Regions from separate parts of the Pseudomonas sp. PB103 genome, predicted to be linked through region 2. Evidence: predicted binding sites of a transcription regulator. Region 2 holds the regulator's gene; each other region holds the start of a gene.
What was found. The regulator FliA, encoded in region 2, starts transcription of late flagellar genes. The targets are predictions, from matches to a motif close to CTAAAGTTTNNNNNNNNNNNGCCGNTAA.
Positions count from the first base shown of each region.

Region 1: EJA70_RS02650 (methyl-accepting chemotaxis protein) is a predicted target of FliA. The motif match lies at 7,642-7,669, and genes of this name have one in related genera.
Region 3: EJA70_RS05950 (methyl-accepting chemotaxis protein) is a predicted target of FliA. The motif match lies at 3,317-3,344, and genes of this name have one in related genera.

Region 1 covers NZ_RWIL01000013.1:43,629-53,911, forward strand. Annotated here, with positions in the region: gene EJA70_RS02600 (PAS domain-containing sensor histidine kinase) at 1-960, opposite strand, end outside; gene EJA70_RS02605 (PP0621 family protein) at 950-1,192, opposite strand; gene EJA70_RS02610 (outer membrane protein assembly factor BamD) at 1,319-2,335, opposite strand; gene rluD (23S rRNA pseudouridine(1911/1915/1917) synthase RluD) at 2,487-3,449, shown strand; gene pgeF (peptidoglycan editing factor PgeF) at 3,446-4,168, shown strand; gene clpB (ATP-dependent chaperone ClpB) at 4,298-6,862, shown strand; tRNA gene EJA70_RS02630 (tRNA-Asn) at 7,160-7,235, shown strand; tRNA gene EJA70_RS02635 (tRNA-Pro) at 7,245-7,321, shown strand; tRNA gene EJA70_RS02640 (tRNA-Lys) at 7,327-7,402, shown strand; tRNA gene EJA70_RS02645 (tRNA-Pro) at 7,500-7,576, shown strand; gene EJA70_RS02650 (methyl-accepting chemotaxis protein) at 7,742-9,367, shown strand; gene EJA70_RS02655 (NAD(P)/FAD-dependent oxidoreductase) at 9,548-10,283, opposite strand, start outside.
Region 2 covers NZ_RWIL01000069.1:3,296-13,578, forward strand. Annotated here, with positions in the region: gene motD (flagellar motor protein MotD) at 1-538, opposite strand, end outside; gene EJA70_RS13175 (flagellar motor protein) at 551-1,291, opposite strand; gene EJA70_RS13180 (chemotaxis response regulator protein-glutamate methylesterase) at 1,291-2,439, opposite strand; gene EJA70_RS13185 (chemotaxis protein CheA) at 2,489-4,759, opposite strand; gene EJA70_RS13190 (protein phosphatase CheZ) at 4,814-5,602, opposite strand; gene EJA70_RS13195 (chemotaxis response regulator CheY) at 5,621-5,992, opposite strand; gene fliA (RNA polymerase sigma factor FliA) at 6,159-6,899, opposite strand; gene fleN (flagellar synthesis regulator FleN) at 6,896-7,726, opposite strand; gene flhF (flagellar biosynthesis protein FlhF) at 7,843-9,183, opposite strand; gene flhA (flagellar biosynthesis protein FlhA) at 9,195-10,283, opposite strand, start outside.
Region 3 covers NZ_RWIL01000034.1:15,845-26,127, forward strand. Annotated here, with positions in the region: gene EJA70_RS05945 (aldose 1-epimerase family protein) at 1-1,014, opposite strand, end outside; gene EJA70_RS05950 (methyl-accepting chemotaxis protein) at 1,234-3,210, opposite strand; gene EJA70_RS05955 (LysR substrate-binding domain-containing protein) at 3,395-4,315, opposite strand; gene EJA70_RS05960 (NorM family multidrug efflux MATE transporter) at 4,474-5,871, shown strand; gene EJA70_RS05965 (bifunctional diguanylate cyclase/phosphodiesterase) at 6,068-7,741, opposite strand; gene rep (DNA helicase Rep) at 8,004-10,013, shown strand; gene EJA70_RS05975 (xanthine phosphoribosyltransferase) at 10,073-10,283, shown strand, end outside.

The sequences.
Region 1 (10,283 bases), on a different contig from region 2:
TTCATGGGAGATGCCGGCAGTCAGGCGCCCGAGCGCGGCAAGCTTCAATTGCTGGGCTTGCTGGGCGACTTGCGCGAGGTCTTCGAGGAACACCAGGGTTTGCTGGTTCGGGCTCTGTTCCAGAGCAATGAAGTTCGGTTGCAGTTCGAGGCCGTTACCGGGGATCTTCAGGCTTTGCGGGCGTAGGGTCGGGTTGTTCATCCACAGTTGCAGGCGATCGACCAGCGCCGGTGCGTAGTCGTCGATCAAGTGGCCCTGAAGGTGCGTTTGCGCGAGCAAGGTCTGGGCGCTGTGGTTGGCCAGTTGCACCCGTCGTTCTGCGTCGAGCACCAGAATGCCGGTGCGCATGCGTTGCAGGATCAGTGCGTTCAGTGCTTCCAGGCCGACCACCTCGCTGGCGCGCTGCTCGGCCAGTGTTTCGCTGACTTCGAGGCGACGGATCAGCCCTTGCACCAGCAGCGATGCGGCAAAACACAAGGCGCCGAGCGTGCCGGCCTGCAAGTAATCGTTGGCACTCAACGGGTGGCTGAAACCCAGCAGAAAGCTTGAACCGACAATGCCGAGGGCGCCAATGGCGGCGATCAGCAAGCCAATGCGTCGGCGCAGCAGGGTGTTGCTGATCGCGACCGAAACGATCAGCAGGTTGCCAATCGCGCTGGCGACACCGCCGGCGGCGTAGAACAGGCCGCACAGCAGCAAGACATCAACCAGCGCCAGGCTGAACAGCTGCGCCGGGCGCCGGGTGTTCTCGAGAAACACCACCAGCAAAATGTTCAGCACCAGGTACAGCCAACTGCCGCTGCGCAGCAAGTCGTCGTCGATCGACGTCAGCAGGCGGTTATCCATGTTGCTGGAGATCAGCAACACCAGGGTGATGCCGACGCTTAAACGGTAGAGATGATAAAGGCGCAGCAGCCGCTGCGCCTGTTTGCTGTCGGCGTGAGTGGCCTCAGCGATCACTGGCACCCGGGCCTTGCTCGAGGTGAGCCTGGCTGCAATACCACTGTTGTTGAACGCCGAGTGCGCGATCGCGCGGCAGATGCACGCCGCAGTGGGCGCAGCGCACCATCGGCGATGCGTCCTGCTCGCGAGGGGCACGATTGGCTTGAGAGGGCGCGGCAGGTGCCTTGAATTTACGCCACAGCCAAATGGCGGCGAAGATCACGGCAATCCAGAACAATAAACGAAGCATGATGAGCGGCTTTTCGACTGATGATCCGGCAGTTTAGCCAAGGACCCGAGCAGCGCACAGCGGATTAAAGCGCGGAAATGAAAAAGGGAGATCCGCAGATCTCCCTTTTCTGTACTGCCGGTGTAATCAGTCGAATACGCCGAAGGTCATGTAGCTGAACCACGAACGGTCAGTGTCGCTCGACTCAGGCTCAGGCTCTTCGATCACGTCGCCGTTTTCGTCTTTAGGCTTGAGCTCGTTCGGGATCGCGTCTTTCGCGTCCTGGAACTGCTTCTGCACGTCCTGGTTGGCGCGGGTCTCGCCTGGTGGCAGCGGTGGACGCGACTCGATCAGACCGAGGGTTGCCTTGCTCAGGAACGAACGGTTGTCGGCTTCGGCAACCCGTGGCACGAACTGACCGTCTTGCAGGTTCGGGTGATTCGGGTAGTTGAGTTTCAGGGTTTCCAGACTTGTGTTGGCCAGCTCGTCCAGGTGCAGACGCTGGTAAGCCTCAGTCATTACCGCCAGGCCGTCACCGACCGATGGGGTTTCCTGGAAGTTTTCCACTACATAGCGGCCACGGTTGGCAGCGGCAACATACGCCTGACGGGTCAGGTAGTAGTCGGCCACGTGGATTTCGTAGGCTGCCAGCAGGTTGCGCAGGTAGATCATGCGCTGCTTGGCGTCCGGCGCGTAGCGGCTGTTCGGGTAGCGGCTGGTCAGCTGGGCGAACTCGTTGTACGAGTCGCGCGCGGCGCCCGGGTCACGCTTGGTCATGTCCAGCGGCAGGAAGCGCGCCAGCAGGCCAACGTCCTGGTCGAAAGAAGTCAGACCTTTCAAGTAGTACGCGTAATCCACGTTCGGGTGCTGCGGATGCAAACGAATGAAACGCTCGGCGGCGGATTTTGCAGCTTCCGGCTCGGCGTTCTTATAGTTGGCGTAGATCAGCTCCAGCTGTGCCTGATCGGCGTAGCGACCGAACGGATAACGCGACTCCAGAGCCTTCAGCTTGGCTGTGGCGCTGGTGTAGCTGTTGTTGTCCAGGTCAGTCTGAGCCTGCTGATACAGCTCGGCTTCGCTGAGGTTTTCGTCTACGACTTCCTTCGATGAGCAAGCAGCGGTCAATGCGAGGATGGCGATCAGCAGCAGGTGTTTCACTTGCATGGCGGCTTGCGTCCCTATGACGGCCGCTGTCTTGGGCGGGGCCGTCCTGTTATGATGAGCGCCCCGTTGAAAAGCCTCGGGGCAAAAGACGCCGTATTTAACCACAAGCGCGCAGCCGAAACCAAAAGCTGTGCCGACGCACAGTCAGAGCATGTCCGATAAAATTGAACTTCGCGCAGAGGTGCCGTCCGAATTGGGCGGCCAACGCCTCGATCAAGTCGCTGCCCAACTCTTCGCTGAGCACTCTCGCTCGCGCCTTTCCGCCTGGATCAAAGAAGGTCGCCTGACTGTGGACGGGGCGGTCATCCGCCCTCGCGACATCGTGCACGGCGGTGCCATCCTTGAGCTGACTGCCGAGCAGGAAGCCCAGGGCGAGTGGATCGCCCAGGACATCGAGCTCGACATCGTCTATGAAGACGACGACATTCTGGTGATCAACAAGCCCGCGGGCCTGGTGGTACACCCGGCTGCCGGTCATGCCGATGGCACTTTGCTCAATGCCTTGCTGCACCACGTGCCGGACATCATCAATGTTCCGCGCGCCGGCATCGTGCATCGCCTGGACAAGGACACCACCGGTCTGATGGTGGTGGCCAAGACCATTCAGGCGCAGACAAAGCTTGTTACTCAATTGCAGAGTCGCAGCGTCAGCCGCATCTATGAGTGCATCGTGATTGGTGTGGTCACCGCCGGTGGCAAGATCAACGCCCCGATCGGTCGTCACGGCCAGCAGCGCCAGCGCATGGCGGTGATGGAAGGCGGCAAGCCTGCCGTCAGCCACTACCGCGTGCTGGAGCGTTTCCGTTCGCACACCCACGTACGGGTGAAGCTGGAAACCGGTCGTACTCACCAGATTCGCGTACACATGTCGCACATCAACTTCCCGTTGGTCGGCGATCCGGCGTACGGCGGTCGTTTCCGCATTCCGCCAGCCGCTAACCCGACCATGGTTGAATCGCTCAAGCATTTCCCGCGTCAGGCCCTGCATGCGCGCTTCCTTGAACTGGATCATCCGACGACCGGTATACGCATGAGCTGGGAATCGCCGCTGCCAGAAGATTTCGTCTGGCTGCTGACCCTGCTCAAGCAGGATCGCGAGGCCTTCATCGGATGAACTGGCTGACGCCGGACTGGCCCGCGCCGGCCAGCGTCAAAGCCTGCGTCACCACCCGCGAGGGCGGTGTCAGCGAGGCGCCGTTCGACAGCCTCAATCTGGGCGATCATGTCGATGATCGTCCTGAAGCTGTTGCCGAGAACCGTCGGCGTCTGACCGATCATTTCTCTATACAGCCTGCCTGGTTGCAGCAAGTGCACGGGATTGCCGTGGCGCATGCTGATCCGGGCACTGTTGCGACCGCCGACGCCAGTTGGACGGCAACGCCCGGTATTGCCTGTGCGGCGATGACGGCGGATTGTTTGCCAGCATTGTTCTGCGATCGTGCCGGCACCCGTGTCGCGGCGGCCCATGCCGGTTGGCGTGGTCTGGCGGCGGGTGTACTTGAAGCGACGCTCGACAGCCTTGATGTGCCGCCCAAAGACGTTCTGGTCTGGCTCGGCCCGGCCATCGGCCCGCAAGCCTTTGAGGTTGGCGCGGAAGTGCGCGAAGTCTTCATTAACCAATTGCCCGCAGCGGCAGACGCCTTTGTACCGAGCCCCAATGCCGGCAAGTTCATGGCTGATATCTATAAGCTGGCGCGCCTGCGTCTGGCTGAACGCGGTGTCACTGCTGTTTATGGTGGCGGTTTCTGCACCGTGACCGATCCGCGCTTCTTCTCCTATCGCCGTGCCTCGCGCACCGGTCGCTTCGCCTCCCTCATCTGGCTCACCCGCTAGACTGTCTGATCTGCATCAACTGCCTGACGCTTGAATCTTGCAGAATCGACCGCATCTATAGCGGTATCTGGCAGGTTTCTTTATTCAGGATGGTTTTTAGGTCCGGCCTGCTCAAAAGGAAGGTGACTTATGCGAATAGACCGTTTAACCAGCAAATTACAGTTGGCCTTGTCCGACGCGCAGTCGTTGGCAGTCGGCCACGATCATCCGGCGATTGAGCCGGCGCACTTGATGCAAGCCATGCTTGAACAGCAGGGTGGTTCGATCAAACCTCTGCTGATGCAGGTGGGCTTCGACGTCAACAGCTTGCGCAAAGAGCTGACCAAAGAGCTCGACCAATTACCGAAAATCCAGAACCCGACCGGCGACGTCAACATGTCGCAGGATCTGGCGCGCCTGCTCAATCAGGCCGATCGCCTGGCCCAGCAGAAGGGCGACCAGTTCATCTCCAGCGAACTGGTGCTGCTCGCGGCAATGGACGAGAACAGCAAGCTCGGCAAGTTGCTGCTCGGCCAGGGCGTGAGCAAGAAAGCCCTGGAAAACGCGATCAACAACCTGCGTGGCGGCGAAGCGGTGAATGACGCCAACCACGAAGAGTCGCGTCAGGCGCTGGATAAATACACCGTCGACCTGACCAAGCGTGCCGAAGACGGCAAGCTTGACCCGGTGATCGGCCGTGACGACGAAATCCGTCGCACCATTCAGGTTCTGCAACGGCGCACCAAGAACAACCCGGTGCTGATCGGCGAACCTGGCGTGGGTAAAACCGCGATCGCCGAAGGTCTGGCGCAGCGCATCATCAACGGCGAAGTGCCGGACGGCCTCAAAGGCAAACGTCTGCTCTCGCTGGACATGGGCGCGCTGATTGCCGGTGCCAAGTATCGCGGTGAGTTCGAAGAGCGCCTGAAATCGCTGCTCAACGAGCTGTCGAAGCAGGAAGGGCAGATCATTCTGTTCATCGACGAATTGCACACCATGGTCGGTGCCGGTAAGGGCGAAGGCTCGATGGACGCCGGCAACATGCTCAAGCCTGCACTGGCGCGCGGCGAGTTGCACTGCGTTGGCGCGACCACGCTCAACGAGTACCGCCAATATATAGAGAAGGACGCTGCGCTCGAGCGACGCTTCCAGAAAGTCCTGGTGGATGAGCCGAGCGAAGAAGACACCATCGCCATCCTGCGTGGCCTCAAAGAGCGTTACGAGGTTCACCACAAGGTAGCGATCACCGACGGCGCGATCATTGCGGCGGCGAAGCTCAGCCATCGCTACATCACTGACCGGCAGCTGCCGGACAAGGCCATCGACCTGATCGACGAGGCCGCCAGCCGCATCCGCATGGAAATCGACTCCAAGCCGGAAGTGCTCGATCGTCTGGAGCGTCGCCTGATTCAGTTGAAGGTGGAATCGCAGGCGCTGAAGAAAGAAAGCGATGAAGCGGCGATGAAACGTCTGGAGAAACTCCAGGAAGAAATCGTCCGTCTCGAACGCGAGTATTCCGATCTGGAAGAAATCTGGAACTCGGAAAAAGCCGAGGTGCAGGGTTCTGCGCAGATTCAGCAGAAGATTGAACAGTCGCGTCAGGAACTGGAAGCGGCACGCCGTAAAGGCGACCTGAACCGCATGGCCGAGTTGCAGTACGGGGTGATCCCGGATCTGGAGCGCAGCCTGCAAATGGTCGATCAGCACGGCAAGAGCGAAAACCAGTTGCTGCGCAGCAAGGTGACTGAGGAAGAGATCGCTGAGGTCGTGTCGAAGTGGACCGGCATCCCCGTGTCAAAAATGCTCGAAGGCGAGCGCGACAAGCTGATGAAGATGGAAAGCCTGTTGCACAAACGGGTGATCGGCCAGGAAGAAGCGGTGGTCGCCGTCGCTAACGCAGTACGGCGTTCGCGCGCCGGGTTGTCCGACCCGAATCGCCCAAGCGGCTCGTTCATGTTCCTCGGCCCGACCGGTGTTGGTAAAACCGAGCTGTGCAAGGCGCTGGCCGAATTCCTCTTTGATACTGAAGAGGCGATGGTGCGGATCGACATGTCCGAGTTCATGGAGAAACATTCCGTGGCTCGCTTGATCGGTGCGCCACCAGGATATGTCGGCTACGAAGAGGGCGGTTACCTGACCGAGGCTGTGCGTCGCAAGCCTTATTCGGTGATCCTGCTGGACGAAGTCGAGAAGGCGCACCCGGATGTGTTCAACATCTTGCTGCAAGTGCTTGAGGATGGTCGCCTGACCGACAGCCACGGCCGTACGGTGGACTTCCGCAACACGGTGATCGTGATGACTTCGAACCTGGGGTCGGTACAGATCCAGGAACTGGTCGGTGATCGTGAAGCGCAGCGTGCTGCGGTAATGGATGCACTGACGTCGCACTTCCGTCCGGAGTTCATCAACCGGGTCGATGAAGTGGTGATCTTCGAGCCGCTGGCGCGGGATCAGATCGCAGGCATTACCGAGATCCAGTTGGGTCGTCTGCGTACACGTCTGGCCGAGCGTGAGCTGAAGCTGGAACTGAGTCCAGAAGCGATGGACAAGCTGATCGCTGTCGGCTACGACCCGGTGTATGGCGCACGTCCTTTGAAGCGTGCGATTCAGCGCTGGATCGAAAACCCGCTGGCGCAATTGATCCTCTCGGGTCATTTCATGCCAGGCGACACGGCAACGGGTGTGGTCGAGAACGACGAAATCGTTTTCAACTAAGCCCAAAGGCCAATGAAAATTGGCAGGCCCCACCTTGTGGGGCCTTTTTTTTCGTTAGGCTGTTGAACTCAAAGGAAAAGGCTTGTAAAGTGCGCCCCGCAGTCAGTCGCCAAGACGGTTTCAACTCACTGAGCTGAAATCTGAAATAAGTTGCAAATCATTAACTTGAAAGCAATTTAGGGGGTTGACAGAGGTGTTCTAGGTTGTAGAATAGCGCGCCTCAGACACACGAACGCAGCGATGCGAAAGAGTGACTGGAAGCAGTAAGTTTCACCGTTGTAAATTGAAATATGTAGTTCCGTGATAGCTCAGTCGGTAGAGCAAATGACTGTTAATCATTGGGTCCCAGGTTCGAGTCCTGGTCACGGAGCCAATTTCAAGCCGGGGTATAGCGCAGTCCGGTAGCGCGCCTGCTTTGGGAGCAGGATGTCAGGAGTTCGAATCCCCTTACCCCGACCATTTTTGGGTCGTTAGCTCAGTTGGTAGAGCAGTTGGCTTTTAACCAATTGGTCGTAGGTTCGAATCCCACACGACCCACCATTTTTGAAACCAGTTAACGCTGGGATCGAATCTTAAGATCAGAGGCCAAAAGCGCTGATCGAAGAAGGCGATCTTTGAAAGGTCGCCTTTTTTTTACCGGGGTATAGCGCAGTCCGGTAGCGCGCCTGCTTTGGGAGCAGGATGTCAGGAGTTCGAATCCCCTTACCCCGACCATATTAAAAATCCTCGTATCGAAAGATACGGGGATTTTTTTTTGTCCGACAAAAACTCATTTCCCCTTCAAGTCATCATACAACCTGCCGATAGCCCGCTAACGAGAGGGGACTGCCACTGCTTCGCCCCTTGAATCTGGCCAATACAAGAATAAGGGCGTTCGTCATGTTGCTTCGTCAGTTGAATATTGCTCCCCGGGCTGCCCTGGGATTCGCCCTGATTGCGGTGTTGGTTGCCTTGCTCGGCGTGTTTGCGCTGGGGCAGATGTCGAGTATTCGCGACAGTGAGGTCGCGGTAGAAAATCAGTGGCTGCCGAGCATTCGTGGCGGCGACGAAATTCGCGAGATCATGCTGCGCATCCGCACCATCTCGTTGCGCATGGCGTTGGATCAGGATCCGAACAATATCGCCACCTACCGCAGCCAGATGGATACTCGCGACAAGGAGCTGAGCGAGAAAATCGCCGCTTACGACGAACTGGTCACCACTCCGGAAGGCCAGCAGCTCTATGACCAATTCAAAACAACCTTTGCGGCTTATCGGACCGGTATCGCTCAGTCCTTCACCCTTGCCCAGCAGGGCAAGCGCGATGAGCTGACCAAGCTGTTGCTGGTCGACATGAAAACCGTCGTCGACGGTTCCGGCAAGCAACTCAATGACCTGGCGGATCTGTTCGCCAAACAGGTCGCCGCTGAAAGCCAGAAGTCTGCCGATCATTATCAGACGTCGCGCACCATCGTCAGTCTGTTCATCGCACTGGCGGCGTTGGCCACGGTGGCGCTGGCGATGTTGCTCACGCGCAGTATCGTCCGCCCGTTGAGCAGTGCAGTGAGCGCTGCTGAAAGCGTGGCCCAAGGCGACCTGACCCGGCCGATCGAAACCCATGGCAACGATGAAGTCAGCCGTTTGCTCAAGGCCCTGGCGACCATGCAGCAGAATTTGCGCGACACACTGCAAGGCATCAGCGGTTCGGCCACGCAACTGGCCACTGCAGCTGACGAGCTCAGTGCCGTGACCCTCGACAGCACGCAGGGCCTGCAACAGCAGAACAATGAAATCGAACAGGCGGCCACCGCCGTCAACGAGATGACCACAGCCGTGGAAGAGGTGGCGCGCAATGCCGTGTCCACGTCCGATGCCACGCGGCAGTCCAGCGAATCGGCGCATTTGGGGCAGGAACGCGTCAACGAAACCGCCAGCGCGATCAGCGCACTGAGCAACGATGTGCGACACACCGGCGCATTGGTGCAATCACTGGCCAATCAGTCGCAGGACATTGGCAAAGTGCTTGATGTGATCCGGGCGATCGCCGAGCAGACCAACCTGCTGGCGCTCAATGCGGCGATTGAAGCGGCGCGAGCGGGGGAGAGTGGTAGAGGCTTTGCGGTGGTCGCCGATGAGGTGCGAGCGTTGGCTTATCGCACGCAGCAATCGACACAGGAGATCGAGCAGATGGTGCAGGGCATGCGCAGTGGTTCGAGCCTGGCGCTGGATTCGATGCAGGCCAGTGCCTCGCGTGCCGCCAGTACCTTGGTGCTCGCTGAACGTGCGGGAGAAGCGTTGTTGACCATCACGGCGTCGGTGCACGAGATTCACGAGCGCAATCTGGTGATCGCCAGTGCGGCGGAAGAACAGGCACAGGTCGCACGCGAAGTGGATCGCAATCTGGTGAACATACGTGATCTGTCAGTGCGTTCGGCGGCAGGCGCCGATCAGACCAGCGCATCGAGCCATGAACTGTCGCAACTGGCCAACGCGCTGCAAGGCATGGTGCGCCGCTTCCAGCTCTGATAAGTGGAGATCCATTGTAGGAGTGAGCCTGCTCGCGATAGCGGTGGTTTGGTCACTGAAGATGTGACTGACAGAACGCTATCGCGAGCAGGCTCACTCCTACATTTTTTGCAGTTGTCTGTGGATTTTGGGGTCAGCACAAAACAATGTGGGAGCAAGTCAGCTCCCACAGTTTTTTGTTTAGTGCAGCTTCAAACGCGGCTCAGTCCCGCGACCAATCTTGCTTCCCAGCATCAGCATCGCCGTGCGGAACGGCCCGTACAGCGCCATCTGGTGCATGCGGTACAGCGACACGTAAAACATCCGCGCCAGCCAGCCTTCGAGCATCACGCTGCCGGTCAGGTTGCCCATCAAGTTACCCACAGCCGAGAAACGCGACAGCGAGATCAACGAGCCGTAGTCGGTGTACTTGTACTCCGGCAGGGTCTTGCCTTCGATGCGCAGCTTCAGCGACTTGGCCAGCAATGACGCCTGTTGGTGCGCCGCTTGTGCACGCGGCGGCACGTTGCGATCGGTGCCCGGTTGCGGGCAGGCCGCGCAGTCACCGAAGGCGAAGATGTTTTCATCGCGGGTGGTTTGCAGAGTCGGCAGCACTTGTAGCTGGTTGATGCGGTTGGTTTCCAGGCCATCGATGTCCTTGAGGAAGCCTGGTGCACGAATACCGGCGGCCCAGACTTTCAGGCTGGCCTTGATCTCGTTGCCGTCGGCAGTAATCAGGCTGTCCGCTGTCACTTCGCTGACCGAGGCGTTGGTCATCACATTGACCCCGAGTTTCTCCAGGGTCTTGTGTACCGGCCCGCTGATACGCTCCGGCAGGGCAGGCAGCACCCGTGGCCCGGCTTCGATCAGGGTGATGTGCATGTTTTCCGGTTTGATTCGATCCAGACCATACGCCGCCAGCTCATGCGCCGCGTTG
Region 2 (10,283 bases):
GGATCGGCTGGTCATCGGTGAAGCCTTCGACGTGAATCGGGTTGTCGAACGGTTTCAGAATCGCTGCAACCTTGTCGATGATGTTGAAGGCAATGTCACTCGGCATGGCATCGCCGCTGCCGAACAACAGGCTGGAGTTGAGTTCGATCTCGACCCACAACTCGTTGCCACGCACGGTCATCTGGTTGGAGCTGATCAAGTCACCGAACGCCGCGCTGATGTCATCAGCGATGCTTTTCAGCGGATCGCTGGCACCGGCAATACCGGCATCGATCTGCTCGGCATCTTTGACCAGCGGCTTGGCCGGGGTCACCGTTTTCGGCCGCTCGTCACCAATCGGAATCGGCTTGAGCGCGCGGTCGGAGTCCTTGAAGACACCGACCAGCGCTTCGGAGATCTCTTTGTACTTGCCTTCGTTGATCGACGAAATCGAGTACATGACCACGAAGAACGCGAACAGCAACGTGATGAAGTCAGCGTAGGAAACCAGCCAGCGTTCGTGGTTTACATGCTCTTCCTGGTGGCGACGACGTGCCATGAGCTTATTCCCTTAATCCATGAAGCCCTGAAGCTTCAACTCGATGGAGCGAGGGTTTTCACCTTCGGCGATCGACAAAATGCCTTCCAACAACATTTCGCGATAACGCGACTGCCGCAGCGCGATAGACTTCAGTTTGGCCGCCACCGGCAGCAGGATCAGGTTGGCACTGGCCACGCCGTAAATGGTCGCGACGAATGCGACGGCAATGCCGCTGCCCAACTGCGTCGGGTCAGCGAGGTTGCCCATCACATGGATCAGGCCCATCACCGCACCGATGATGCCGATGGTCGGCGCATAACCGCCCATGCTTTCGAAAACTTTCGCGGCTTCGATGTCGCGCGCTTCCTGGGTGTAGAAATCCACTTCAAGGATGCTGCGGATCGCTTCCGGCTCGGCGCCGTCGACCAGCAGTTGCAGGCCTTTGCGCGAGTAGTTGTCAGGTTCGGCATCCGCCACGCCTTCCAGACCGAGCAGGCCTTCCTTGCGCGCAGTGAGGCTCCAGTTGACCACGCGGTCGATGCCGCCAGCCAGGTCGACTCGAGGCGGAAAGAAGATCCAGGCGAGAATCTGCATGGCGCGCTTGAACGCGCTCATCGGCGATTGCAGCAGCGCGGCACCGATGGTGCCGCCCAGTACGATCAATGCCGCCGGGCCGTTGGCCAGCGCACCGAGGTGACCACCTTCCAGGTAGTTGCCGCCGATGATGGCGACGAACGCCATGATGATCCCGATAAGGCTTAAAACATCCATCAGATACACGCCTCGACAATGTGCTTGCCGATATCGTCGAGGCTGTACACCGCGTCCGCGAGGTCAGCTTTGACGATGGCCATCGGCATGCCGTAAATCACACAGCTGGCTTCGTCCTGCGCCCAGATCGAGCTGCCGCCCTGCTTGAGCAGACGCGCGCCTTCACGGCCATCGGCGCCCATGCCGGTCAGCACCACCGCCAGAACTTTGTCGCCGTAGGACTTCGCCGCACTACCGAAAGTGATGTCCACGCATGGCTTGTAATTCAGACGCTCGTCGCCCGGCAGAATCTTCACCGCACCACGGCCATCGATCATCATTTGCTTGCCACCCGGCGCCAGTAACGCCAGGCCCGGACGCAGGATGTCGCCATCCTCGGCTTCCTTGACGCTGATGCGGCAGAGCTTGTCGAGACGCTCGGCGAAGGCTTTGGTGAACGCCGCCGGCATGTGCTGGATCAACACGATCGGTGCCGGGAAATTTGCCGGCAACTGAGTCAGCACGCGCTGCAAGGCAACCGGACCACCCGTCGAGGTGCCGATGGCAACCAGTTTGTAGGCTTTGCGCTTCGGTGCCGGCGAGGAGGAACTGGCCGTCGACGCGCGGCTTGGCGCAGGTGCATGCACAGGGGCAGGCGCCGGACGGGCCGGAGCGTGAGTGCTGTGACTGCTGAAGCTTGATGCCGCTGGGGTTGGCGCAGGTGCAGGCGCAGCCACTGGAGCCGGCGCACTGTAAGCACTGAAGCGACGGTTACTGCGCGAGATGCTATGGACCTTTTCGCACAGCAGTTGCTTGACCTTCTCCGGGTTACGCGAGATGTCTTCGAAATTCTTCGGCAGGAAATCCACCGCACCGGCGTCCAGCGCATCGAGGGTGACCCGCGCGCCTTCGTGCGTCAGCGAGGAGAACATCAACACCGGGGTCGGGCAGCGCTGCATGATGTGCCGCACTGCCGTGATGCCGTCCATCATCGGCATCTCGTAGTCCATGGTGATCACGTCCGGCTTGAGGGCCAGGGCCTGATCGATCGCCTCTTTACCGTTGGTGGCCGTGCCGACCACCTGGATGCTCGGATCCGCTGAAAGAATTTCCGAGACGCGGCGGCGGAAAAAACCCGAATCGTCCACCACCAGGACTTTGACTGCCATAAACACTCCATTAGGTGCAGCGGAACGTTGTCGCCCCGCTGCCCCGGATTCAAATACGCCGTGCGGCGTAACGCTTGAGCATGCTCGGAACATCGAGAATCAGTGCAATGCGGCCGTCACCGGTGATGGTGGCGCCGGACATGCCCGGAGTTCCCTGGAGCATTTTGCCCAATGGCTTGATGACCACTTCTTCCTGGCCGACCAGTTGATCGACGACGAAGCCGATCCGCTGAGTGCCCACCGAAAGGATCACCACGTGGCCTTCACGCTGCTCTTCGTGAGCGGCGGAGCTGACCAGCCAGCGCTTGAGGTAGAACAATGGCAGCGCCTTGTCCCGCACGATCACCACTTCCTGGCCGTCCACAACGTTGGTGGTCGACAGGTCGAGGTGGAAGATCTCGTTGACGTTGACCAACGGGAACGCAAACGCCTGGTTGCCAAGCATGACCATCAGGGTTGGCATGATCGCGAGGGTCAGCGGCACCTTGATGACGATTTTCGAGCCCTGGCCCTTGGTCGAGTAGATGTTGATCGAACCGTTGAGCTGGGAAATCTTGGTCTTCACCACGTCCATGCCGACACCACGGCCGGAGACGTCGGAGATCTCGGTCTTGGTCGAGAAACCCGGGGCGAAAATCAGGTTGTAGCACTCGGTATCGCTGAGGCGATCGGCCGCATCCTTGTCCATCACACCGCGTTTTACCGCGATCGAACGCAGGACGTTCGGGTCCATGCCTTTGCCGTCATCGGAAATCGACAGCAGGATATGGTCGCCTTCCTGTTCGGCCGCCAGCACCACACGACCGCCACGGGCCTTGCCCGACGCTTCGCGCTCTTCCGGCGACTCGATGCCGTGGTCGACGGCGTTGCGCACCAAGTGGACCAGCGGGTCGGCCAAGGCCTCGACAAGGTTTTTGTCGAGGTCGGTTTCTTCACCCACCAGTTCCAGGTTGATCTCTTTCTTGAGCTGACGCGCCAGGTCACGAACCAGACGCGGGAAGCGCCCGAAGACCTTCTTGATCGGCTGCATCCGGGTCTTCATCACCGCGGTCTGCAAGTCAGCCGTGACCACGTCGAGGTTCGACACGGCCTTTTGCATGGCTTCATCGCCGCTGTTCAAACCCAGGCGCACCAGACGGTTACGCACCAGCACCAGCTCGCCGACCATGTTCATGATTTCGTCGAGACGTGCGGTGTCGACGCGCACGGTGGTTTCGGCTTCGCTTGCCGGTTTTTCCGGTGGCGGTGCAGCGGCGGCACGGGCCGGAGCCGGTGCCGCAGCGGCGGCCGGTTTTGGCGCTTCGGCTTTTGGCTCAGGCTTGGCAGCAGGCTTTGGCGCTGCTACGGCGGCCGGCGCTTTGGCAACGGGCGTGGCTACGTTCGAGGCGCTGCCAGCAGCGGCGGTGCCGACTTCAGTGAACTTGCCTTTGCCGTGCAATTCGTCGAGCAGCGATTCGAACTCGTGATCGCTGATCAGATCGCTGCCCGCCGCTGCGGCCGCTGGAGCAGCAGGCGCAGGTGCCGAAGCAATCGCCGACTCCAGCGCATCGACAGCAAAGTTGCCCTTGCCGTGCAACTGATCGAGCAGTGCTTCGAATTCGTCGTCGGTGATGTCGGAGCTGTCGCCTTTGGCCGGTGCCGCAGGGGCTGCCGCCGCTGGTGCAACCGCGTCCACGGCGAACTGGCCCTTGCCGTGCAACTGATCGAGCAACGACTCGAACTCGGCATCGGTGATTTCATCGCTGGCCGCGCCATCGGCAGCCGGCGCAGGTGCAGCCGCTGCCGGTGCTTCAGCTTCGGCCTTGACGGCGTTCAGCGAGTCCAGCAGTTGTTCGAATTCGTTATCGGTGATGTCGCCCGACGGGTCGCCTTCGCCGACCAGATCTTCGATCATCTCGGCCACTGGCGAAGCCGGGGCTGCGTCCGCCGATTGCGGTTCGGCCAGACGCGCCAGAGCGGCCAGCAGTTCCGGGGTGGCAGCGGTGATCGGCGCACGCTCACGAACCTCAGTGAACATGCTGTTCACCGCGTCCAGTGCTTCGAGGACAACGTCCATCAGTTCTGCATCAACGCGACGTTCACCCTTACGGAGGATGTCGAACACGTTTTCGGCGATGTGACAGCACTCCACCAGCTCATTGAGCTGAAGGAAGCCGGCGCCCCCTTTTACAGTGTGGAAACCGCGAAAAATTGCGTTGAGCAGATCTGCGTCATCCGGGCGGCTTTCCAGCTCGACCAGTTGTTCGGACAGTTGCTCAAGAATCTCGCCGGCCTCAACCAGGAAATCCTGAAGGATCTCTTCATCGGCGCCGAAGCTCATTAATGGGGTGCTCCTACAGGTCTAAAAACCCAAAAAACCTAAAATTCCAAAACTCTAGAACCCGAGGCTGGATAACAAATCGTCCACATCGTCCTGACCGGACACAACGTCTTCTCGTTTATCGGCATGAATCTGCGGACCTTCACCCTGCGAGAGATGTTTTTGTGGATCTTTTTCTGCAAGCATCGCGGCGCGGTCATGTTCGATGCCCGCAAAGCGGTCGACCTGACTGGCCATGAGCACGAGTTTGAGCAAATTGCTTTCGACTTCGGTGACCAGTTGGGTCACACGCTTGATCACCTGACCGGTCAGGTCCTGGTAATCCTGGGCCAGCAGGATGTCGTTAAGATTGCTCGACACCGCACGGTTGTCCGTGCTGCTGCGCGACAGAAAACCGTCGACCCGGCGCGCCAGCTCGCGGAACTCTTCAGCCCCGACTTCGCGACGCATGAAGCGACCCCAATCGGTGCTCAAGGCCTGGGCTTCATCGGCCAGACTGTTGACCACCGGCGTGGCGCTTTCCACCAGATCCATGGTGCGGTTGGCCGCGGCCTCTGTCAGCTTGACCACATAGCCCAGGCGTTCGGTGGCGTCGGTGATTTGCGACACTTCCTCGGCCTGCGGCATGTTCGGATCGATCTGGAAGTTGACGATCGCACTGTGCAGTTCACGTGTGAGCTTGCCGACTTCCTGATACAGGCCACGGTCACGGGTCTGATTGAGCTCATGGATCAGTTGCACAGCGTCGCCGAACCTGCCTTTTTCAAGGCTCTCGACCAGTTCGACCGCGTGTTTTTTCAGGGTCGACTCGAAATCGCCCTGTGAAGATTCGTTATGCTCCATAGCTCCCCCGCGCGTTCATCAGCCGATGCGTTCGAAAATCTTCTCGATTTTGTCTTTCAACGCCTGAGCCGTGAAAGGTTTGACTACGTAGCCGTTTACACCGGCCTGAGCGGCTTCAATGATCTGCTCGCGCTTGGCTTCAGCGGTCACCATGAGAACGGGCAGATGCTTGAGTTTTTCATCGGCACGCACGTGGCGCAGCAGGTCGATACCGGTCATGCCCGGCATGTTCCAGTCTGTTACCAGAAAGTCGATGCTTCCGCTGTTGAGCACCGGAATGGCGGTAGTGCCATCGTCGGCCTCGACGGTATTGGTGAACCCAAGATCGCGCAGCAGGTTCTTGATGATCCGCCGCATCGTTGAGAAGTCATCAACGATGAGGATTTTCATGTCTTTGTTCAATTCGACCTCCAAGCAGTCTTAAACGCGCCCAGCACCTGGACGCGCCACTTCAATCAATCGGCGCAGCACTCGAAGACTGTCTGGAGCACAACAGAGCAAGACCGGTGCCGTTCATCACCGCACCAGCCTCGTTCGCAGTGTCCCCACACTGCCTTCAGCGCGCTCGCCACTCCCCCAAACGCCCCCGCAAGCGGGCCGCGCACTGGCTGTGTAACTGGCTGACCCGCGATTCACTGACGCCAAGGACTTCACCGATCTCCTTGAGGTTCAGCTCTTCGTCGTAGTACAGCGCCAACACCAGTCGCTCACGCTCCGGCAAATTGGCAATCGCGTCCGCCAGCGCCGCCTGGAAGCGTTCATCTTCCAGATCGCGTGACGGCTCAAGATGAGCACTCGCGCCATCCTCGTGCAGCCCTTCGTGTTCGCCGTCCTGCAGCAGGTCGTCGAAACTGAAGAGGCGGCTGCCCAAGGTGTCATTCAAAATCCCGTAGTAATCGTCGAGACTCAATTGGAGTTCGGCCGCAACCTCGTGATCTTTAGCATCACGGCCGGTTTTAGCTTCAATTGCGCGAATCGCGTCACTGACCATACGGGTATTGCGGTGAACCGAGCGTGGCGCCCAGTCCCCTTTGCGCACTTCGTCGAGCATTGCGCCGCGGATTCGTATGCCCGCGTACGTTTCGAAACTGGCGCCTTTGCTGGCGTCATATTTGGTCGAGACTTCAAGCAGGCCGATCATCCCGGCCTGGATCAGGTCTTCGACCTGCACACTCGCCGGCAACCGTGCCAGCAAGTGATAGGCAATGCGCTTTACCAGTGGCGCGTAACGCTCGATCAACTCGTACTGCGCATCACGTGCCGACTTCTTGTAGTAATTCATACCGCTGGCGGTCATAGCACTGGCCCTGCCGTTTGCTGCACGAGGCGCTCGACGAAAAATTCAAGGTGGCCACGCGGGTTGGCGGGCAGCGGCCAGGTATCGACCTTCTGCGCGATCGCCTTGAACGCCAGCGCGCACTTGGAACGCGGGAAGGCTTCATAGACGGCACGCTGTTTCTGCACGGCCTTACGCACGCTTTCGTCGTAAGGCACGGCGCCGACGTATTGTAGAGCGACGTCAAGGAAGCGATCCGTGACCTTGGTCAACTTGGCGAACAGGTTGCGGCCTTCTTGCGGGCTCTGCGCCATGTTGGCCAATACGCGGAAGCGGTTCATGCCGTAATCGCGGTTGAGCAGTTTGATCAGCGCGTAGGCGTCGGTGATCGAGGTCGGCTCGTCGCACACCACCAGCAACACTTCCTGGGCTGCGCGAACAAAACTGACTACCGAGTCACCAATACCCGCAGCGGTGTCGATCACCAGTACGTCGAGATTGTCGCCGATGTCGCTGAACGCCTGAATCAGGCCAGCGTGTTGTGCCGGGCTCAGGTGGACCATGCTCTGGGTGCCGGACGCGGCCGGCACGATGCGAATCCCGCCGGGGCCTTGCAACAGAACGTCGCGCAGCTCACAGCGGCCTTCGATAACGTCAGCCAGCGTGCGTTTGGGCGTGAGCCCCAGCAGAACGTCGACGTTCGCCAGACCCAGGTCGGCGTCCAGCAACATGACCCGACGGCCAAGCTCTGCCAGCGCCAGGGACAAGTTCACTGACACGTTAGTCTTGCCGACGCCACCTTTGCCGCCGGTCACCGCGATCACCTGTACGGGATGCATGCTGCCCATGTTATTTCTTTACCTTGTCTTGCATAGACGGAGGCCACATTACTGGCTGCGCGTTCACAACCGGAACAATGCATGGCAGACCATCGATGTAGGTACAAAAACTGTTCATGAATACCTCAGCCTACCTGCTTGGTGGGGCTGTGATAGATATCAGCGAACATGTCGGCCATGGCTTCTTCGCTGGGTTCTTCCTGCATTTGCACGCTGACGGCGCGGCTGACCAATTGATGACGGCGCGGCAGATGCAGATCATCTGGAATCCGTGGGCCATCGGTCAGGTACGCGACCGGCAATTCATGACTGATCGCCAGGCTCAACACTTCGCCAAGGCTGGCCGTTTCATCCAGTTTAGTCAGGATGCACCCGGCAAGCCCGCAACGCTTGTAACTGTGATAAGCGGCGGTTAGAACCTGTTTCTGGCTGGTGGTTGCCAAGACCAGATAATTTTTTGAACGAATGCCTCGACCGGCCAGACTTTCGAGCTGCATGCGCAGGGCCGGATCGCTGGCTTGCAGGCCGGCAGTATCGATCAATACCACGCGTTTGCGCAGCAGTGGATCCAGCGCTTGCACCAGCGATTGGCCCGGATCGACGTGAGTCACCGGCACATTGAGAATGCGCCCCAGGGTCTTCAGTTGTTCCTGCGCACCGATGCGGAAACTGTCCATGCTCACCAGCGCGACATTCTGCGCGCCGTACTTGAGCACGTAACGCGCGGCGAGCTTGGCCAGCGTGGTGGTCTTGCCCATGCCGGCAGGGCCGACCATGGCGATCACACCGCCCTCTTCCAGCGGCTCGACTTCCGGTACGGCAATCATCCGCGCCAGGTGCGCAAGCAACATGCGCCAGGCCTGACGCGGCTCTTCGATATCGGTGATCATCGCCAGCAGATCGCGCGACAACGGCCCGGACAGACCGATGCGTTGCAGACGACGATAGAGGTTGGCTTGCGCCGGACGGCTGCCCTGCAACTGATTCCAGGCCAGGGTGCCGAGCTGAACTTCCATCAGCTCGCGCAGGCTGTTCAATTCAAAACGCATCGAATCCAGTGCGCGTGGATCGACGCCGCCGGAGGACTGCGCAGGCGCCGGGGCCGGACGCGCCGGAGCGGCGTACGTCGGCTCGCTCAGCGGCTCAGCGGCGGTCAGCGGCAGCCCAGCGGTCAACGGCAGACCGGCGAAGATCTGCCGATTGCTGTTGCCGTCGGCTTCGCCACGCAGGCTCAACTCGGCCTGGGCGGTGACGATGCGCGACTGGGTCTTGCGCAGCTCGTCTTCGAGTTCCATGTTCGGAACCCGTGGTGCCAGCGCCGACAATTTGTAATCCAGTGCCGCCGTCAGCTCGACACCGCCGGCAATGCGACGATTGCCAATGATGGCGGCATCAGCGCCCAGCTCATCACGAACCAGCTTCATGGCCTGACGCATATCGGCGGCAAAGAAACGCTTAACTTGCATAAACCACTACCTCAGCCGTTGGGCCCTACTGTCGCAACGATGGTCACTTGCTTGTTGTCCGGTATTTCCTGGTAGGCCAGCACGTGCAGTCCAGGGACTGCCAGGCGGCCAAAGCGCGAGAGCATCGCGCGCACCGGGCCTGCTACCAACAGGATCACCGGCTGACCTTGCATTTCCTGACGCTGCGCCGCCTCGATGAGCGAACGCTGCAGCTTCTCGGCCATGCTTGGCTCCAGCAGAACGCCCTCTTCCGAGCCTTGTCCTGCCTTCTGCAGACTATTGAGCAATATTTGTTCCAACCTTGGCTCCAAGGTGATCACAGGCAGCTCGGACTCAGTGCCTACAATGCTTTGGACGATGGCGCGCGATACGCCGACCCGCACAGCAGCGACCAACGCGGCGGTATCTTGACTCTTGGCGGCGTTGTTGGCGATGGCTTCGGCGATGCTGCGAATGTCGCGCACCGGCACGTGCTCGGCCAGCAGCGCTTGCAGCACTTTGAGCAGTTGCGACAGCGAGACCACACCCGGCACCAGTTCTTCAGCCAGTTTCGGCGAGCTTTTGGCCAGCAATTGCATGAGTTGCTGCACTTCTTCGTGGCCGATCAGCTCACTGGAGTGCTTGTACAGAATCTGGTTCAAGTGGGTCGCAACCACGGTGCTGGCATCGACCACGGTGTAACCGAGCGATTGTGCCTGTGCGCGCTGGCTGATTTCGATCCACACCGCTTCCAGGCCGAAAGCCGGATCTTTGGCGTTGATCCCGTTGAGCGTGCCGTAGACCTGGCCGGGGTTGATCGCCAGTTCGCGATCCGGGTAGATCTCGGCTTCGGCGAGGATCACCCCCATCAGGGTCAGGCGATAGGCGCTCGGTGCCAGATCGAGGTTGTCGCGGATGTGTACGGTCGGCATCAGGAAGCCCAGATCCTGAGAGAGCTTTTTGCGCACGCCCTTGATCCGCGCGAGCAGTTGCCCACCCTGATTGCGGTCCACCAGCGGGATCAGGCGATAACCGACTTCCAGGCCGATCATGTCGATCGGGGTCACGTCATCCCAGCCCAGTTCCTTGGTTTCCATGGCGCGGGCCGGCGACGGCAGCAG
Region 3 (10,283 bases), on a different contig from region 2:
AAAACTGGTGCCCGGCTCCAGCCCGGTGACATAGCCCTGACCTTGGGTATCGGTGTTTTTCCACAGAGAGAACACCGGCAACTGCTGGGTATTGAAGCCAACAGAAACACCGAGGCTGCCCGCCTTGTTATGCAAAACGGTCAAGGTTTCGCCTTTGGCGTCGGCATAGGGCACGACGTTGTAAACGGTTTCGTCGTAGTCCTTGGTCGGCGCGCGATAACTCTGCCAGTCAGCCAGATCGCCCTTGGCCTTGTCGTTGAACGGCGAGACCTGTTTTACCGGTGCAGCAAAACGGGCGCCCTGCTCGAGGAACGGCGTGCTGAAATTGCTGTGGTACAGCGCCTGGTATTCCTTTGGATAGTCGCCGTTGTTGGTCAGTGTATCGTTGAGTGCGAAACGTACGCTGCCAGGCTCAGTGACCAGTTCCGTGACCACCGAAAAGTCGACTTTCTTGAAGGCTTGCTCTTTCAGCTCGCCGCGCAGACTGATGGCATAAGGCGGTTTTTCGTCGATGTGCAGCGTGACGGTACTGGCCGGGATGTTGGCGGCGCGGCCGTGCAAGGTCAGCAGCTCACCATTATCGATGCCGGGATGGCCGACCCATTCATAACCGCAGCGGGCGACCAGTTCATTGAAACCTTCCAGCCAGCCCAGACCACCGCGCCCGTTGAGTTCGATAAAGGCCGGGTTGACCACGTCCTTCACAGGCGAATCCCAACCCATGCGCACGTTGCCGACAGAGGCTTGCAAGACATTCATGCCTCGGGTTGGTACCACCGAGAGTTTCATCGTGCCGTTATCGATATCGACAATGCTGACGCCTTCCTGCCGCCCACCGTGCAAGGTACGCAGGCTTACGGAGAAGGGTTTGTCGGTTTTCACACCGAGCTGTTCACTGGTGATGCTCCAGTTTTGCGCGGGCTTGTTGGTATCGAGAAGGACGTAATCCCAGGCCATGGCGTGGGAAGCAGCAGTGAATGCGCCGAGGGCGACGGCAAGTTTGAGCGAGGTCATGGCAGCAGCCTTTATTGGAGTTGTGCCATTTTTATAGCGCTGCGGAAACGTTTCAGCAAGTATGAAAGCAGTAATGGGGCTGTGATGGATCCGCGATTAGCGTTGATGCAATCGCGGGCAAGCCCGCTCCCACAGGGTTCGACGGGGAGCGCGATTTTTGCGCACAGCCGATATACCTGTGGGAGCGGGCTTGCCCGCGATGACTATTTCAAAGGCGCATCAACGGAAGCGATCAACCTCGGAACGCAGATCCGCCGCCAGCTTCTCCAGCTCTTTAGCCGTAACAGCCAGGTTCGACACAACCTCACGCTGCTCACTGTTGGCCAGCGCAATGCTCTGCAAATTACTGCTCAGCAAAGTCGCGGTGCTGCTCTGCTCCTGAGTCGCCGTGGTAATCGCGGCAAACTGCTGCCCCGCCGAACGGCTCTGCTCGTCAATACGCGCCAGCGCCGAGGCGACATTGGCGTTACGCGACAGGCCTTCCTGCATCAGCACATTGCCCTGCTCCATGGTGCTGATCGCGTTGCCGGTTTCCTGCTGGATGCTATGAATCATGCTGGAAATTTCATCGGTGGCCTGGCGAGTACGCGAAGCCAGGCTGCGCACTTCATCCGCCACCACAGCAAAGCCACGACCCTGCTCACCGGCACGGGCTGCCTCGATTGCAGCGTTGAGCGCGAGCAAATTGGTCTGCTCGGCAATCGAAGTAATCACGCCAACGATGCCGCCAATTTCCTGCGAACGCTGACCGAGGGTGTTGATCACGGTGGCGGTGCTGTTCAGGGCGCCAGCGATCTGCTCCAGCGACGACGAGGCCTCTTCCATCGAGCTGCGACCAATCTGTGTTTGCTGAGCATTTTCCTGCGCCAGACGCTGGGTTGCGCCCATGTTGTCGGCAATGTTCAACGAGGTCGCGCTGAATTCTTCCACCGCGCCGGCCATGCTGGTGATTTCACCGGACTGCTGCTCCATGCCTTCGTACGCGCCACCGGACAGACCGGACAAGGCTTGCGCACGGCTGTTGACCTCTTCCGAAGAGCGGCGGATGTGCTCGACCATCGTCGACAGCGCTTGGCTCATCTGGTTGAACGCACGAGACAATTGACCGATTTCGTCGTTGCTCGACACGTTCAGGCGCACGCTCAGATCGCCAGCGCCCAAAGCTTCGGCCTGACGTACCAGATCGCTCAGTGGCGCCAGTTTGCTGCGCAGCAACCACACAACGGAACCGACCGCCAACAGCATCGCCAGCAGGCTGCCAATGGCCAATTGCGTACCGACACTCCAGGTCACCGCGCGGATTTCGGCTTTCGGCATGCTTGCCACCACCGACCACGGCCCGCCATCAAACGGCACCGCTACGCTGTAGAAATCTTCGGACTTGTCGCCCCAGAACTGACCTTTGCCCGGCGATTTCGCCAGATCCTTGATCACTGGGATCGCTTGATCCAACGCCTGCACGCCCGCCGGAGCAACCAGCCATTTGCTCTGCTCATCGAGCAGCGCCAGCGAGCCGGTCTGGCCAATGCGGAAGCGTTTGAGGTTGTCGAACTGGGCATTCTGCGCGTCGGTGTAATCGAAACCGACAAACAACACCGCAATCACCTTGCCGCTGCCGTCGCGCACTGGCGTGTACTGAGTCATGTAGGAACGATCGAACAGCAACGCTCGGCCAACATAGCTCTGCCCCGCCATCAACTTCGCGTACGCCGGGTGCGCGTGATCAAGCAAGGTGCCGATAGCACGGGTGCCGTCCTGTTTGGTCAGCGAGGTGCTGACCCGCACGAAGTCTTCACCACTGCGCACAAACAGCGTGGCGACGCCGGCGGTCATCTGCTTGAACTCGTCGACTTCCTTGAAATTGTTGTTCAGCACTTCGCTGCCCAAGTGCAGGCCCGGGGTTTGGGTGCCTGCCACCGTTACCGGCTCACTCGGGTGAATGCTCAAGCCGGCGCTGAAGCGCTTCTCGAACAACCCACTCAGACGCTGGGTGCTTTCACGCAGCGTGCCGTGAAAGGTACTCAGTTGGTCGGCCAGCAGCCGCGCCTCACTGGCCAGATGCTCTTCACGGGTGGCGAGGTTGGCCGAATCCAGCGAACGCAGGGCGAACACCGTACTGCCACTGATAACTATCGCCAGTATCACAGCGAGCGCGAGGCCCAGCTGCGAGGCGATCCTAGCGCGAGGTTGAGACATGCACAGCTCCTGGCCGAGCCACGGGATCCTCCTTGATCTCGACTCGGATAATTTTCTAATAGTGGGGGTGAATCGTGGATACCGGCACGACGGTTCCACTTGCTCATAGTCGGCGGTAAAACCGAATACTTGAGCGCATTGCGAGGGTATGGCGCAAGGCCGCCATTGTGGCGGCTCGAACGTTTCAGCTCAAGCGCGCAACGTCCGGCAGCTCCATGGCGCGGACTTCGCCCTGCAGGAAGTCGCTGAGGCGGCGCAAACGTTCACCTCCCGGACGGGTCTTTGGCCACACCAGGTAATAATTCAATCCACTGGCGACCGCAGTCGGCCAAGGCAGACTCAGCCGTCCTTGCGCGACATCTTCGGCGACCATCAACAGATCGCCCATCGACACACCGTAACCGCGCGCCGCCGCGATCATGCCCAATTCCAGCGTGTCGAAGACTTGCCCGCCCTTGAGCGAGACCTGATCGGACAATCCCATGTGCTCCAGCCAACTGCGCCAGTCGCGGCGATCCGGCGTCGGATGGAGCAATTCGGTGGACGCCAACCGGGCCAGATCCCACGGTTGATCATTGAGCAGGTTCGGTGCGCCAACGGGAATCAGCTCTTCGGGAAACAGCAAGCTCGCCTCCCAGTCCGGCGGGAAATGCCCGTCGCTCAACAGCACCGCACAATCGAACGGCTCATCGTTGAAGTCCACCGAATCGACGTCCATCCACGCGCTGGTCAGTTGCACTTCGTTGCCTGGTTGCAAGTGACGGAAACGACTGAGCCGCGCCAGCAACCAACGCATGGTCAGGGTCGACGGGGCTTTCATGCGCAGGATGTCATCTTCAGCGCGCAAGGTATTACAGGCCCGTTCCAGGGCTGCAAAACCTTCACGAATACCCGGCAACAGCAAACGGGCCGACTCGGTGAGCTGCAAATGGCGACCGCTGCGGTGAAACAGCTTGCAGGCAAAGTGATCTTCGAGCGTACGAATGTGCCGACTCACCGCACTTTGGGTGATCGACAACTCCTCGGCCGCACGCGTGAACGAGCTATGCCGCGCGGCGGCTTCGAATGCGCGCAGGGCATACAACGGAGGAAGTCGACGGGACATGCACAAGGCTCCTGCAGCGGGATACAGCGAAATGAACAGTTTCTACTCAGGATGAGTATTACTCATGCGACCCATCCTTTTTATCCCTTTGTGCAATAACTGCCAAGCGCCGAGAATCGATGCTCTCCTGTTCCCTCCGATATCGAGTGGTGATGACCATGCAGCATCCTGTGCGTACCGAACTCTGGGCCATTCTGCGGCTGGCAGGGCCGTTGATCGCTTCACAGTTGGCGCACATGCTGATGGTGCTGACCGACACCCTGATGATGGCGCGCTTAAGCCCCGAAGCGCTGGCCGGCGGCGGGCTGGGTGCAGCAACCTATTCGTTCGTGTCGATTTTCTGCATCGGCGTGATTGCGGCGGTCGGCACGCTGGTGGCGATTCGCAAGGGCGCCGGCGACATCATTGGCGCCGCACGGCTGACTCAGGCCGGGTTGTGGCTGGCGTGGTTGATGGCGCTGGGCGCCGGCTTGCTGCTGTGGAACCTGAAACCGGTGTTACTGCTGTTCGGCCAGACCGAAACCAACGTCAATGCCGCCGGACAATTCCTGATCGCCCTGCCCTTCGCTCTGCCCGGCTACCTGAGCTTTATGGCGCTGCGCGGGTTCACCAGTGCAATTGGCCGGGCGACGCCGGTGATGGTTATCAGCCTCGCCGGCACCGTGGCCAACTTCCTACTCAATTACGCGCTGATCACTGGCATGTTCGGCCTGCCGAAAATGGGCCTGATGGGCATCGGCCTGGTCACGGCGATTGTCGCCAACTGCATGGCGCTGGCATTGGCCTGGCATATTCGCCGGCATCCGGCCTATGACGCTTATCCGCTGCGCGCAGGTCTGTCGCGGCCAAACCGGCAGTACCTGAAAGAGCTCTGGCGCCTCGGTCTGCCGATCGGTGGCACCTACGCGGTGGAAGTCGGGTTGTTTGCCTTCGCGGCGCTGTGCATGGGCACCATGGGCAGCACGCAACTGGGCGCGCATCAGATCGCCCTGCAGATTGTTTCGGTGGCGTTCATGGTGCCGGCGGGCATGTCCTATGCGATCACCATGCGCATTGGCCAGCATTACGGCGCCGGGCAATTGCTCGATGCACGGATGTCGGGCCGCGTCGGGATCGTCTTTGGTGCGGTGGTGATGCTCGGGTTTGCGATGGTGTTCTGGTTGCTGCCAAATCAGTTGGTCGGGTTATTCCTTGATCACAATGATCCGGCGTTTGCCGAAGTGATTCGTTTGGCGGTGAGCCTGCTGGCCGTGGCGGCATGGTTCGAGCTGTTCGACGGCACGCAGACGATTGCCATGGGCTGTATTCGCGGACTCAAGGATGCAAAAACCACGTTCCTGGTCGGGCTCGGCTGTTATTGGCTGATTGGCGCGCCGGCGGCGTGGTGGATGGCGTTCCACTTGAACTGGGGGCCGACGGGCGTCTGGTGGGGCTTGGCGCTGGGCCTGGCGTGCGCGGCGGTGAGTTTGACGCTGGCGTTTGAGTGGAAGATAAAGCGGATGATTCGGCGTGAGCCGGCGTCATCCCGGCCATTCACAGTTCCTCAGACCGACTGAAATCCCCTAATGAAAGGGAATCCTGTGGCGAGGGGATTTATCCCCGTTGGGTGGCGAAGCCGCCCCAAAAAGTCATGTCGCGGTGTATCAGTTACACCCGATGCGATGGTTTTGCGACTGCTTCGCAGCCGAACGGGGCGGTGCGACGTTTCGATGAATCCCCTCGCCACAATGTTGTTTCAAATTTGCTCTAGTGTCAGCCCACGATTTCGAGGGCGGGCTGCTGGCTTGAGCCGAAGGTCAGATACTCAACCAGTTCCGTCAACGGCAACGGCCGGCTGATCAGATAACCCTGCACCTGATCACAACCAAATCCGCGCAGCAATTCCAGTTGTTCCGGCGTCTCGACCCCTTCCGCCACCACTTCCAGGTGCAGGTTGTGCGCAAGGTTGATCATCGCGTGCACCAGTTTGCGGTTCTCTTCGCGCTGCTCCATGCCACCGACGAAACTCTTGTCGATCTTCAGCAAAGTGATCGGCAAGCTGTTGAGGTGTACGAACGACGAGAACCCGGTACCGAAATCATCCAGCGAGAAGCGCACGCCGAGCCGCCCAAGGGCATCCATGGTCTGCTTGACCAGATCGCTGCGGCGCATCACCGCGGTTTCGGTCAGTTCGAATTCCAGCCACTGCGCTTCTACACCTCGCTCAGCGATCAAGCGGCTGAGAGTCGGCAACAACTGACTGTCCTGAAACTGGCGGAACGACAAGTTGATCGCCATGTGCAGCGCCGGCAATCCGCGTTCGCGCAGCGCTTGCATATCGCGTAGCGCCCGGGAAATCACCCAGTAACCCAACGGCACAATCAAGCCGCTCTGCTCGGCCAACGGCACGAACTCGCTCGGCGGCAGCAAACCACGTTCGCCATGCCGCCAGCGCACCAACGCTTCGAGCCCGACAATCTGGCCGTCTTCAAGATTCAGGCGTGGCTGGTAATGCAGCTCCAGCTCATCGCGACGCAAGGCCCGGCGCAGCTCGCTTTCGAGGTCGGCCATGCTCCGCGCGTTGCGGTTGATGCGTTCGTTGAAGATATGAAAGGTGCAGCCCTGCGTGCTCTTGGCCTGCTGCATGGCGATGTGTGCGTGCCACATCAGCGGGTCGGCACCACCCTGCGCGCGGGCATGAGCGATGCCGAGGCTGGAGCCGATGAGCAGACTTTCACCATCGACCCAATACGGTTCGGCGAGTGCTTCGGTGATACGTTCGGCCATCCACTCGGCACGTTGCGGCGCGCGGCGGGTGTCGATCAGCAAGGCGAACTCATCGCTGCCGAGACGTGCCAGTTGATCACCGGCTTCGAGCTGACTTTTCAGCCGCGCGACGACTTGCAGGATCAAGCGATCACCCGCCTGGTGGCCGAGAGCATCGTTGGCGTGGCGGAAGTTGTCGAGATCGAGATGCCCGAGGGCCACGCCACGTCCATCGTTTTCCGCGAGGCGCGCGGCGAGCAAGGTCTGGAAACCCTGGCGATTGGCGATGCCCGTCAGCGGATCCTGTTCGGCCAGGCGTTGCAGAGTATTTTCGAGCACGCCGCGCTCACGCACATGGCGCAGGCAACGGCGCAGCATGCCGGCGTCGAGCGCGTCGAACACCAGCCAGTCACTGACGCCAACCGGCGCGGTGTCCGGTTCGTGTTCCAGCAGCAAGACTGTCGGCAAGCTGCAACGGCCCGGTGCCGGCTGCAACGCCGGTAGGGTCAACAGAACCGCGTGGCGGTTGTCTTCGAACAAACTGCTGACCGACTCCCAGCTCGGCGCGCTGATCAGCACCGCCGCGCTCCCCATCGGAGCCAGACACTCACGCAATAACGCTGTCCACGCTGGCTCTTCGGCCAGTAGCAGCAAACGCAAGGGTTCGACAGGCGTAGACAAGCTAGCTCCCTAGACTCTGCAATGATGTGGGCGGGGCATTATGCCGTTGCGATGTTCAATGACCAAATGACAACGGTTATCAAAACGTTATTTTGTGTCACGAATGAGAACATTAGCCGCAAAATCACCGCGCATCCTGCGTGAAAGTAACAAAACCGGCAAATTTGAATCGCGTGGTACGTCACAAGTCGGACAGAGCAGCACAAATCGCTGAGCCTGTTAAAATGCCGGCCCATTTCGTCAACGACTCCCGAATTTTCGTATGTCCCGACTCAATCCCCGGCAGCAAGAAGCCGTGAACTACGTCGGCGGCCCTCTATTGGTGCTCGCCGGTGCTGGCTCCGGCAAGACCAGCGTGATCACGCGCAAGATCGCGCACCTGATCCAGAACTGCGGCATCCGCGCCCAGTACATCGTCGCCATGACCTTTACCAACAAGGCCGCGCGCGAGATGAAAGAGCGGGTCGGCACCCTGCTGCGGGCCGGCGAAGGTCGCGGCCTGACGGTCTGCACCTTCCACAACCTGGGCTTGAACATCATCCGCAAGGAACACGCGCGGCTGGGCTACAAACCCGGTTTCTCGATCTTCGACGAGACCGACGTCAAGTCCCTGATGACCGACATCATGCAGAAGGAATATGCGGGCGAAGACGGCGTCGACGAGATTAAGAACATGATCGGCGCCTGGAAAAACGACCTGATCCTGCCGCCTCAGGCGCTGGAGAACGCGCGTAATCCCAAGGAACAGACTGCCGCCATCGTCTACACCCACTATCAGCGCACGCTGAAAGCATTCAACGCGGTGGACTTCGACGACCTGATCCTGCTGCCGGTAAAACTCTTCGAAGAACACGCTGACATTCTCGAAAAGTGGCAGAACAAGGTGCGTTACCTGCTCGTCGACGAATACCAGGACACCAACGCCAGCCAATATTTGCTGGTAAAAATGCTTATCGGCAAGCGCAACCAGTTCACCGTGGTCGGCGACGACGACCAGTCGATCTACGCCTGGCGCGGCGCGCGACCGGAAAACCTGATGCTGCTCAAGGACGACTATCCATCGCTGAAAGTGGTGATGCTCGAGCAGAATTACCGCTCGACCAGTCGCATCCTGCGTTGCGCCAACGTGCTGATCTCGAACAACCCGCACGAATTCGAAAAGCAGCTGTGGAGTGAGATGGGCCACGGCGACGAGATCCGCGTGATCCGCTGCCGCAACGAGGACGCCGAAGCCGAGCGCGTGGCCATGGAAATCCTCAGCCTGCACTTGCGCACCGACCGCCCGTACAGCGATTTCGCGATTCTCTATCGCGGTAACTATCAGGCCAAACTGATCGAGCTGAAGCTGCAGCACCATCAGGTCCCGTACCGTCTGAGCGGCGGTAACAGCTTCTTCGGCCGTCAGGAAGTGAAAGACCTGATGGCTTACTTCCGCCTGATCGTCAACCCGGATGACGACAATGCCTTCCTGCGCGTGATCAACGTGCCGCGCCGCGAAATCGGCTCGACCACCCTGGAAAAGCTCGGCAACTACGCCACCGAACGCAAAATCTCGATGTACGCCGCCACCGACGAAATCGGTCTGGGCGAGCATCTGGACAGCCGCTTCACCGATCGCCTGTCGCGCTTCAAGCGTTTCATGGACAAGGTGCGCGAGCAGTGTGCCGGCGAAGATCCGATCTCCGCCCTGCGCAGCATGGTCATGGACATCGACTACGAGAACTGGTTGCGCACCAACAGCTCCAGCGACAAGGCTGCCGACTACCGGATGAGCAACGTCTGGTTCCTGATCGAGGCGTTGAAAAACACCCTCGAAAAAGACGAAGAAGGCGAAATGACCGTCGAGGATGCGATCGGCAAACTCGTTCTGCGCGACATGCTCGAACGTCAGCAGGAAGAGGAAGACGGCGCTGAAGGCGTGCAGATGATGACCCTGCATGCGTCCAAGGGTCTGGAATTCCCTTACGTGTTCATCATGGGCATGGAAGAGGAAATCCTTCCGCACCGCTCCAGTATCGAAGCCGACACCATCGAAGAAGAACGCCGCCTGGCCTACGTGGGCATCACCCGCGCGCGCCAGACCCTGGCCTTCACCTTCGCCGCCAAGCGCAAGCAGTACGGCGAGATCATCGACTGCGCGCCGAGCCGCTTCCTCGATGAGCTGCCGCCGGACGATCTGGCGTGGGAAGGCAACGACGACACACCGACCGAAGTCAAAGTCGTGCGCGGCAATAGCGCATTGGCTGATATACGCGCGATGTTAAAGCGCTAGAATTGACCACTTTTTTTACTAGACCTTCGGCGCACAAAGCGCCAAAAGAGGACAGCTTCATGGAAGCATTGCACCAGAAAATCCGCGAACAAGGCATTGTGCTTTCCGACCAGGTCCTGAAGGTCGACGCCTTCCTGAACCACCAGATCGACCCGGCCCTGATGAAGCTGATCGGCGACGAATTCGCCGCGCTGTTCAAGGACTCGGGCATCACCAAGATCGTCACCATCGAAGCCTCAGGGATAGCCCCGGCGATCATGACCGGTCTGA